2 regions of the Ferrovibrio sp. GW821-FHT12B10 genome follow, and region 1 is predicted to be linked to the other one. Evidence: riboswitches for the same ligand, from Rfam matches in the RefSeq annotation. Region 1 holds a riboswitch; the other holds the start of a gene.
What was found. A riboswitch is a leader RNA that binds a small molecule or an ion and turns the genes downstream of it on or off. The one in region 1 is predicted to bind cobalamin.

Region 1 (4,413 bases):
CGATCATGCCGCCATCTTCGTGATGATCGCCGGCACCTACACGCCCTTCAGCCTGATGCTGATCGGTGGCACCTGGGGCTGGGCCCTGCTCGGCTTCGTCTGGACCATCGCCATCATCGGCGTGGCGATGAAGCTGCTCTATCCGCTGCGCTTCGAAAAGCTGTCAGTCGTCGTCTACCTGGTGCTGGGCTGGACCGTGCTGGCAGCGCTGCAGCCGCTGGTCAGCAGCGCGTCACTGGCCGGCCTGGTGCTGCTGATCACCGGCGGCGCGTTGTACAGCCTGGGCGTCGTCTTCCATCTGTGGGAGCGGCTGCCGTTCCAGAATGCGATCTGGCATGTCTTCGTGCTGGCCGCCGCCGCCTGTCACTATGCGGCTATCCTGGTGGACGTCGCAATCGTCTAGGTGTCTGGCGTCTAGGTGTCTGGCGTCTAGGCGCCGCGCGCCAGGAAACCGGGATTACGGAAATTCGGCTTGCCGTAATCCAGCGGCTTGTCGTCCCAGGTCAGCACTTTGCCGCCGGCCCCTTCCAGCACCGCCTGCCCCGCCGCTGTATCCCATTCCGAGATCGAAATGTAGCGCGGATAGAGATCGGCCTCGCCCTCGGCGATGCGGCAGAATTTCAGCGAACTGCCCACCGTCCAGGTATTCGGCGCCAGCTGCTTTTTGAGAAAGTTATCAACTTCCGCTTCACGGTGATTGCGGCTGGTCAGCACCATCGGCCCGACCGGCGGCACGGGTCGCGCCCGCACGACCACGCCAACCATATCATCATGACCGCGAAACCGCCGCGTGCTCAGGCCCGGCTGGCCGAGCCAGGTATCGCCTAGCGCCGGCGCCGACACGACGCCCAGCACCGGCTTGCGATGGGCGATCAGCGCGATGTTGACCGTGAACTCGCCATTGCGGCCGACGAATTCGCGCGTACCATCGAGCGGATCGACCAACCAGAAATACGCGCCGTCGATCTGCGGAATATGCCCCTTGGACACCTGCTCCTCGGCCACCACCGGCACATCGGGCGTCAGTTCATGCAGGCCCTTGAGGATGATCGCCTCGGCCATGTCGTCGGCATCGGTGACCGGGCTGCGGTCATCCTTGCTGCGGGTGGCGAAGTTGGTGGCATAGACCGTCATGATCGCATCGCCGGCAGCGCGGGCGAGCGGCAGGAGGGCAACGGCCAGCCGGTTGAGGTCGAGGGTCATTCAGTCTTCCGGGGGCCGCACGGGCTTCAGCGACACCTGCTCGGTGTTGATCAGGCGCTTGCCGGCATGCAGGAAATTCACGGTGACGCGCGATCCGACGGCAGACTGCACTTGCCCCGGCCCCCAGTCCCGTTCCAGCGGATTCTCCACCCAGTCGCCCGGCGCAAAGGGTGCCAGCATGTGCACTACTCGCTGTTGCCTGCCTGTTGCGGACATTCTAAACAGGGCGGGACAGTCCTGCCATATGCCGAGCCGGGAAATCGCATGGGAAATCCGTTTGCCGCCCAGTCAACCGACCTGATCGCGCTGATCTGTTCGCGGCTTTGCCACGATCTTGCCGGCAGCATCGGCGCGGTGAACAACGGCGTCGAACTGCTGGCCGAGGAAACCGATGCCGCGATGCGCGAGGAAGCCATCGGGCTGATCGCGCAGTCGGCGAGTGATGCAGCGCGCCGGCTGGCGTTTTTCCGGCTGGCGCTCGGCGCATCCGGCGGATTGCAGGACACCATGCATCTGCAGGAGCTGACCCGCGTGGCCCTGGCCTATTTCGTCGGCGGCAAGCTGACCCTGCAGTTGCCGCAGCAGGATGCCGATCTGCCCAAGGCGCTGGGCAAGGCGCTGTTGCTTGGACTGGCTCAGGCTGGCGCAGCCCTGCCGCGCGGCGGCACGCTCGGCCTGACGCCGCACGGCGACGGCTGGAGCATCCGTGGCGAAGGTCCCATGCTGCGCTGGAACGAGCATATGGCCGCCGGACTGGATATGGCGCAGGTTGAGCTGACCGAACCGGCGGCGGCGATCAGCCGCTACATGCTGCAGCAGGCGAAGAGCGCCGGCTTCGCACTGCGGACTGAAACCACAGAGACATCGGTGACATTGCGCTTCACGCGCTGATCATTTGACCTGTCGGGTCATTCTTCCTATCATTGCGATGACGGTGCCCTTCGGGGCCTAACAGGGAATGCGGTGCGGGTGATTTTATCACTCTATGCCGCAGCTGCCCCCGCAACTGTAAGCGGCGAGTGTTGCGTCCTGAGCCACTGATGCCAGCGCATTGGGAAGGCGACGCAACACGACGACCCGCAAGCCAGGAGACCTGCCGTCAGCCGTGGTCACGCGTGCGCGCATTGGGCGGGGTGTCTCGATGTGTCGGTTTCCGTCCTGAGGACGGCGGGCTGACGTCGGCGTGCGGGTGACGTGCCACACCGAGACCTAGCCATGACCATTCCTTCCAACTTTTCGATTTGCCCCCACGCTCTCCATTGCTTAAGAGTTGATATATTATAACGTTATAATATATCAATATCTGAACTTCCTGGGGGATTTCATATGTTTTACAAGCCGATGGGCCTTAGCGCCCTGCTCGCCAGCCTCGTCTGCCTGGTCGCACCCGCCACTTTGGCGCAACAAACAACCGCGCCGACCATTCTGCCGCCGCTGAAGGTCGAAGGCAGTGCACCAACTGACAACGACACCAGCGAGTCCTACCGCGCGCCGCGCAGCACAAGTGCGACCAAGACCGACACACCACTGATCGACGTGCCGCAAACCGTCGTGCCGGTGCCCAGGCAGGTGCTGGAGGATATTGGCAGCACCAATGTCGAAGCCGTGCTCGACTATGTGCCCGCCACCAGCAAGGGCAACAATTTCGGTGGCCTCAATCTCTATGAACTCAATCTGCGCGGCCTGAAGACCACCAACTCGGCTAAGAACGGCTTCACAGGCAGCCGGCGTTACGACGCGACCTCCGATGCCGCCAATATCGAACAGGTGGATGTGCTGCTCGGTCCATCGGCCTCGCTTTATGGTCGCGGCGACCCCGGCGGCTTCATCAACATCGTCACCAAAAAGCCACTAGGTGAGAACAGCAGCGTACTGCAGGGTACAATCGGCACGCACGGCCTGTTCCGCGGAACGCTGGACAGCAACGTCATCCTGAGCAACGACAAAAGCCTGCTCGGCCGCTCCAATCTGGCCGTCGAAAGCCGCGACAGCTTCCGCGACCATGTATCGTCCGAGCGGCAGTTCTTCTCGCCGGTGCTGACCTGGCAGGCCAACGACCGCAACCGCCTGACCATCGAGGCCGAAGCGATCCGTGACGACCGCGTCTTCGATCGCGGCGTCGTTGCGGTGAACGGAAAAGTTGGCGCCATCCCGATCACGCGGTTCCTCGGTGAGCCCAACGACGGCAAGATCAGAAACGAGAACTATCTCGCCTCGGTCCGCCTCGAGCATGATCTGGACAACGACTGGACTCTGCGCACCGCGCTGCAGGCCAAGAGCGGATCATTGTATGGCTACACCACCGAAGCCAACGCCCTCAACGCCGCCACCGGCATTCTGACCCGCCGACGTGCGCTGCGGGATTTCAACTGGAACAGCACCACTGGCCAGGTTGAATTGCTGGGGCATTTCGATACTGGCGTCATCAAGCACACTCTGCTGAGTGGTGTGGAATACGAACATGCCCGGGGCAGCGAACACCTGTTCCGTAGCAATGCCGGCAGCATCAACATCTACAATCCGGTCTACGGCCAGAGCAATGTCACGCCCGCGTTGCTCTCCGACCTGCTCGATGTCTCAGACACCTACGCGCTCTACGTTCAGGACCAGATCGAACTGACTGAGCGACTGCAAGCGCAGCTCGGCTTCCGCGCAGACTGGTTCGAGCAGGAGTTCGAGGATCGCGCCACCCGACGCTCGGCGCCACAGTCGCGCCGCGGCTTCAGCCCACGTGCCGGCCTGACCTACAAGATCGTGCCAGAGGTTGCCGTCTATACCAGCGTGGCAAAATCCTTCCGTCCGGTGATGGATTCCAACACCGGCTTCTCGACCGCCGCCGGCGGCCAGCCCTTCGAGCCGGAAACCGGTCTGGGTTACGAGGCCGGGGTGAAGACGGAATTCTTCGACAAGCGCCTAGGGCTAACCGCCGCGCTGTTTCACATCACCAAACAGGGTGTGCTGGCCACGAATCCGGCCGATCCCACCACGCAAATCCAGACCGGTGAAGTACGCAGCCAAGGCTTCGATCTCAACATATCCGGCGCCATCACACCGGAATGGCGCGTGATCGGCGGCTATGCCTATATCGATGCCGAAGTGACCAAAGACAGCACCATTCCGGTCGGTGCGAGACTGCAGAATATCCCGATGCATACCGTCGGCCTGTGGACCGTATACGAATTCCTCAACGGTCCCCTGAAGGGTCTCGGT
Region 2 (4,413 bases), 650 kb from region 1:
GTTGTAGCCGCGCGCCGGCTGGATCATCACCGCGACATTGCCCAGCGGCAGCACGGGCAGGGTAAAGCCGCTGCCATCAGGGCTGTCATGCAGCAAAGGATCGGCCTCGGCATCGCCCCAGCGTGCCAGCACGGCCTGTTGCACGGATGCCGGCAGGGTTTCGAAGAAGCGGCGATACAGCGCCAGCGGATAGGTGGCGCGGATGCGGCGCCCGGCGGCACGGGCGAAATCGTTGGTGACACCTTCCTGCAGCGCCTCGATCAGGCGGTTGCCACTGACCGGCAGAGCGTTCAGCTCGTAGCCGGCGTCTTTCATGGCGCGCAATATTTCCACTGCGCTCTGCGGCGTGTCGAGGCCGACGCCATTGCCGATGCGGCCGTCACGGTTTGGATAGTTGGCCAGCACCAGCGCCACCTTGCGCTCGGCCGGGGCCAGCCGTGCCAGCCGCGACCAGGCGCAGGCCAGCTTTGCCACATAGAGGCAGCGCTCAGGCACCGGCTGCATGCGCACAATGCTGCATTCGGTACGGGTATCGAAAATGGCTTCAGCCTTGAAGGCAACCGCACGCGTCATGATGCGGCCGTCGATCTCGGGCAGCGCCACGGCAATGGCAAGATCGCGTGCATTCAGGCCGCGCGTGCCGCCTTCCCAGTCCTCGCGCGGGCCGGAAGCAAACACCACCTGTAGCACCGGGCAGTCGCACTGCCCGAGTGGATCTTCATTCTGCGGCCCGCCGTTCGGACTGCTGCCATTCGGATTGCCGATGGCGAAGCTGGTGGTGTTGAGGATGACGTCGGGCAGGGCCTGATCCAGCAGCGCACCGACCAGGTCGGCCGACAGGCCATCCTTCAGGCTGGTGACATAGATGGGCAGCGGATGCAGGCCTTCGCGGCTTAAGCTGTCGATCAGTGCGTTGATGGCGGCGATGTCACCGGCTTGCATCAGCGCGCGATAGAAGACGATGGCGCAGATCGGATGGGGTATGCCGCGATGCGTCTCGGCCCAGACATGGCGCAGCGAATCCAGGTCGGGGTTGTGCAGGCCGGGCCAGTAGAGACCGGCAGCGGATAGTGGCCGCGCCGGCGGCGGATCCTCAGCGCGGCCGATAATGGAGGCGGCATAGCGCAGTGCGTTGCCCAGATTCTCGACGCCGCCTTCGCGGAAATAGCTGAACAGCTCGGCGCGGGTTTCGTCGGTGACGGTGGAGAACCCGTCGAGGCCCGGATCGGCCTGACGATCACCGGGCAGGAAGGCCAGCGCGATGCCGCGCGCACGGCAGACATCGCTCAGGCGCTCGACGCCATAGGCCCAGTAGCTCTGACCACCCAGCAGCCGCACGATCACCAGCTTGGCCTGTGCGATCACGTTCTCGACATAGAGGTCGACAGCGTAGGGATGGCTCAGCTGCAGCAGGTTGGCCAGACGCAAGGCAGGGAAGTCGTCGTTCAGTCCGGCGCAGGCGGCACTGAGCGCCGCCAGTTCGGAATCGGCAGCGCTCAGCACCACGATCTCGCCCGGGGACTGCCGCAGGTCGACAGCGCCATCCGCTGTCGTCGTGCCGCCGGGTATGGCATTGAGCAGATGCAAGGGGTGCCTTTATCCGGTCAGGCGGCGAGGAGCGCGGTGCGGATGGCCGCTTCATCCAGGCCGGCACGACCAATGACGACCAGACGCGTGGCGCGGCTTTCATTGCCAACCCAGTCGCGGTCGTAATAATGCGACAGCCGCGTGCCGACACCCTGCAGCACAAGCCGCATGGGCTTGCCGGCGATGCCGACAAAGCCCTTCACGCGCAGGATGTCGTGCTCGATGATCACGGGCAGCAGACGGTCCAGCAGCATATCGGGGGCGTCCTGTTCGGGCAGGGTGAGCGCGAAGCTGAAGAAATCCTCATGGTCGTGGTCGTCTTCATTGTCGTGATGCGACTTGCGCGTAGTAATGTCGTCCTCGGCGGCGGCATGCAGACCAAGCAGGATGTCGGCCGCGATCTCGCCCTTGGAGATCGCGAGCGTCTTCACGCCGCTACGCAGATGCGCGCCAATTTCGGCCCGGACATTCTCCAGTGCACCCTCATCCAGAAGATCGGTCTTGTTCAGCAGCACCAGGTCGGCGCAGCCGAGCTGGTCCTCGAACAGTTCTTCCAGCGGATTGTCGTGATCCAGGTTGGGGTCGGCGGCGCGCTGCTGCGCCAGCGCCTCCTCGTCATCGGCAAAACGCCCCTCGGCCACGGCGGCGGCGTCCACCACCGTCACCACGCCGTCGACGGTGGTGCGGTTCTTGATGCCGGGCCAGGCAAAGGCCTGAACGAGGGGTTTCGGCAAGGCGAGGCCGGAAGTCTCGATCACGATATGGGTCGGTGGATTCGGGCGGTCGAGCAGTTTCTGCAGCGTGGGCAGAAAATCGTCCGCGACCGTGCAGCACAGGCAGCCATTGGCCAGTTCGACGATGTCGTCTTCGGTGCAATCGGGCGCGCCGCAGCTTTTCAGCAGGTCGCCGTCGATCCCAACCTCGCCGAATTCATTGACGATCAGCGCGATGCGCCGGCCCCTGGCATTGGTGATGAGATGACGGATCAGCGTGGTCTTGCCGGCGCCGAGAAAGCCGGTGACTACGGTGGCGGGAATTTTGGCGGTACTGCCCTTGGAAATCGTCTGCATGTGCTAGCGTCCTGATCCTGTGACGCCGACGCGGACCAAGCTTCCGCCGATCCCGTCGCGGAGGACAGAATGGCACAGGCCGGCTGTCGGCACACCCCGTCCGACACGTCCGCTTCGACTGAAGCTGATGGCAGGTCTCCGGGCTCGCGGGTTATCGCGGTCAGCGCTCCTTCCCGGACCGTTATCGTATGGTCCAGTGGCTTGTTGCGCGCCGCTCGCCGCCTACCGTAGCGGGGGCTGCCGCGGTTTTCGGAGTTGTACAGAAGCCTGCACAGGAATCCGGCACCGCGTTCCCTTTTCATCGCCATACCGCCCGTCACAGGCGGCTTGGCGAACCATCGCGGCGGACCGTAAGCCCAGTGTCTTGTCTTGTCAAACCGGGTCCATGCTTGTCAAACGCCGCCGGCTTGGGGCACAAAGGAATGGGTGGTTCGCACGCGCATCTTGAGGGCGCGCATATATAAAGAGGTCGCCATGTCGTTCAAGTCCAAGCTCGGTCAGGTCGCTCTGCCGGTCCTTCTTCTGGCGAGCATCGCCGTTCCTGCCTTGGCCCATCCGGGCCATCCCGGCGGCGAGCCGGAGGCGAGCGGTTTCGCGGCTGGCTTCGCGCATCCCTTTGGCGGCTTTGATCATCTCATGGCCATGCTGGCCGTCGGTCTGTGGGCCGTGCAGTATTCCTGGCAGCAATCCGCGAAGCAGCCACGCGCGCTCTGGCTGCTGCCGGCCAGTTTTGTCACCGCGATGGCCGCCGGTTTCGGTCTGGGCCTTGCCGGCGTGGCGCTGCCCGGCGTCGAGGCTGGCATCGCGCTGTCGGTGCTGCTGCTCGGCCTGATCGTCGCCTTTGCCGCGCGTCCGCCGCTGGTTGCCGCCATGGCCGTCACTGCGCTCTTCGCGCTGTTCCACGGCCATGCCCATGGCACCGAGATGGGCGATCCCTCGCAGGCGCTGGTCTATGCCGGCGGTATGCTGCTGGCCACTGCGCTGCTGCATGGCTTCGGCTTGGTGGCCGCGCGCCTGGCCCAGCAGCTCAATCTGCCATCGCTGACCCGCGCCGCCGGTGCCGCCGTGGCGCTGGCCGGCATCGTCATCCTGATTGGCTGATCCTCTTTTTGGTTTCCTGACCGAGCCACGCTACTGGGCCGTCGCCGGCGCGGCGGCGTTGGCGGGCCTGGTACGCGGGTTTTCCGGCTTTGGCGGCGCCATGATGTTCATGCCGATCGCCGGGCTGCTCTATGAGCCCAAGCTCGCCGCCATCCTGCTCTTTATCGCCGATGATCTGGCCGCACTCGCCCTGCTGCCTGATGCGTTGCGCCGTTGTCTGTGGCGCGAGGTGCTGCCACTGGGGCTGAGCGCCGTAGTCGCCGTGCCATTTGGCGTGGCGCTGCTGGTGATCGCCGATGCGGATGTGATGCGCTGGACGATCTGTATCCTGATTCTTCTGGCGGTGGGCATGATGGCAGCCGGCTGGCGCTATCGCGGCCATCTCAGCCTGCCGGCCACTGTGGCCACCGGCGCGCTGGCAGGATTAAGTGGCGGCGCGGCGGCTTTGCCCGGTCCGCCGGTGGTGCTGCTCTGGCTCGGTGGCCAGAGCGAGGCAGCAACGGTGCGCGCCAATCTGGTGGTTTTCTTCGGTTTCACGGCGGTGGCCTCAGGCCTGGCCTACTGGTGGAACGGCCTGTTCACCATGGAAAGCCTGCTGATGTCGCTGCCGCTGATCCCGGCCTATCTGTTGCCGCTGCAACTGGGCAGCCGACTG

Region 2: another riboswitch for cobalamin. It lies ahead of cobW (cobalamin biosynthesis protein CobW); the one in region 1 lies ahead of AC1RRT_RS06655 (TonB-dependent siderophore receptor).

What each region holds. Positions count from the first base shown of each region.
Region 1 covers NZ_JBXAQT010000001.1:1,306,838-1,311,250, forward strand. The annotation lists gene trhA (PAQR family membrane homeostasis protein TrhA) at 1-403, shown strand, start outside; gene cysQ (3'(2'),5'-bisphosphate nucleotidase CysQ) at 430-1,203, opposite strand; gene AC1RRT_RS06645 (DUF3553 domain-containing protein) at 1,204-1,383, opposite strand; gene AC1RRT_RS06650 (histidine phosphotransferase family protein) at 1,468-2,094, shown strand; cobalamin riboswitch at 2,119-2,318, shown strand; gene AC1RRT_RS06655 (TonB-dependent siderophore receptor) at 2,530-4,413, shown strand, end outside.
Region 2 covers NZ_JBXAQT010000001.1:1,961,073-1,965,485, forward strand. The annotation lists gene cobN (cobaltochelatase subunit CobN) at 1-1,587, opposite strand, end outside; gene cobW (cobalamin biosynthesis protein CobW) at 1,605-2,657, opposite strand; cobalamin riboswitch at 2,770-3,012, opposite strand; gene AC1RRT_RS10020 (HupE/UreJ family protein) at 3,132-3,758, shown strand; gene AC1RRT_RS10025 (sulfite exporter TauE/SafE family protein) at 3,751-4,413, shown strand, end outside.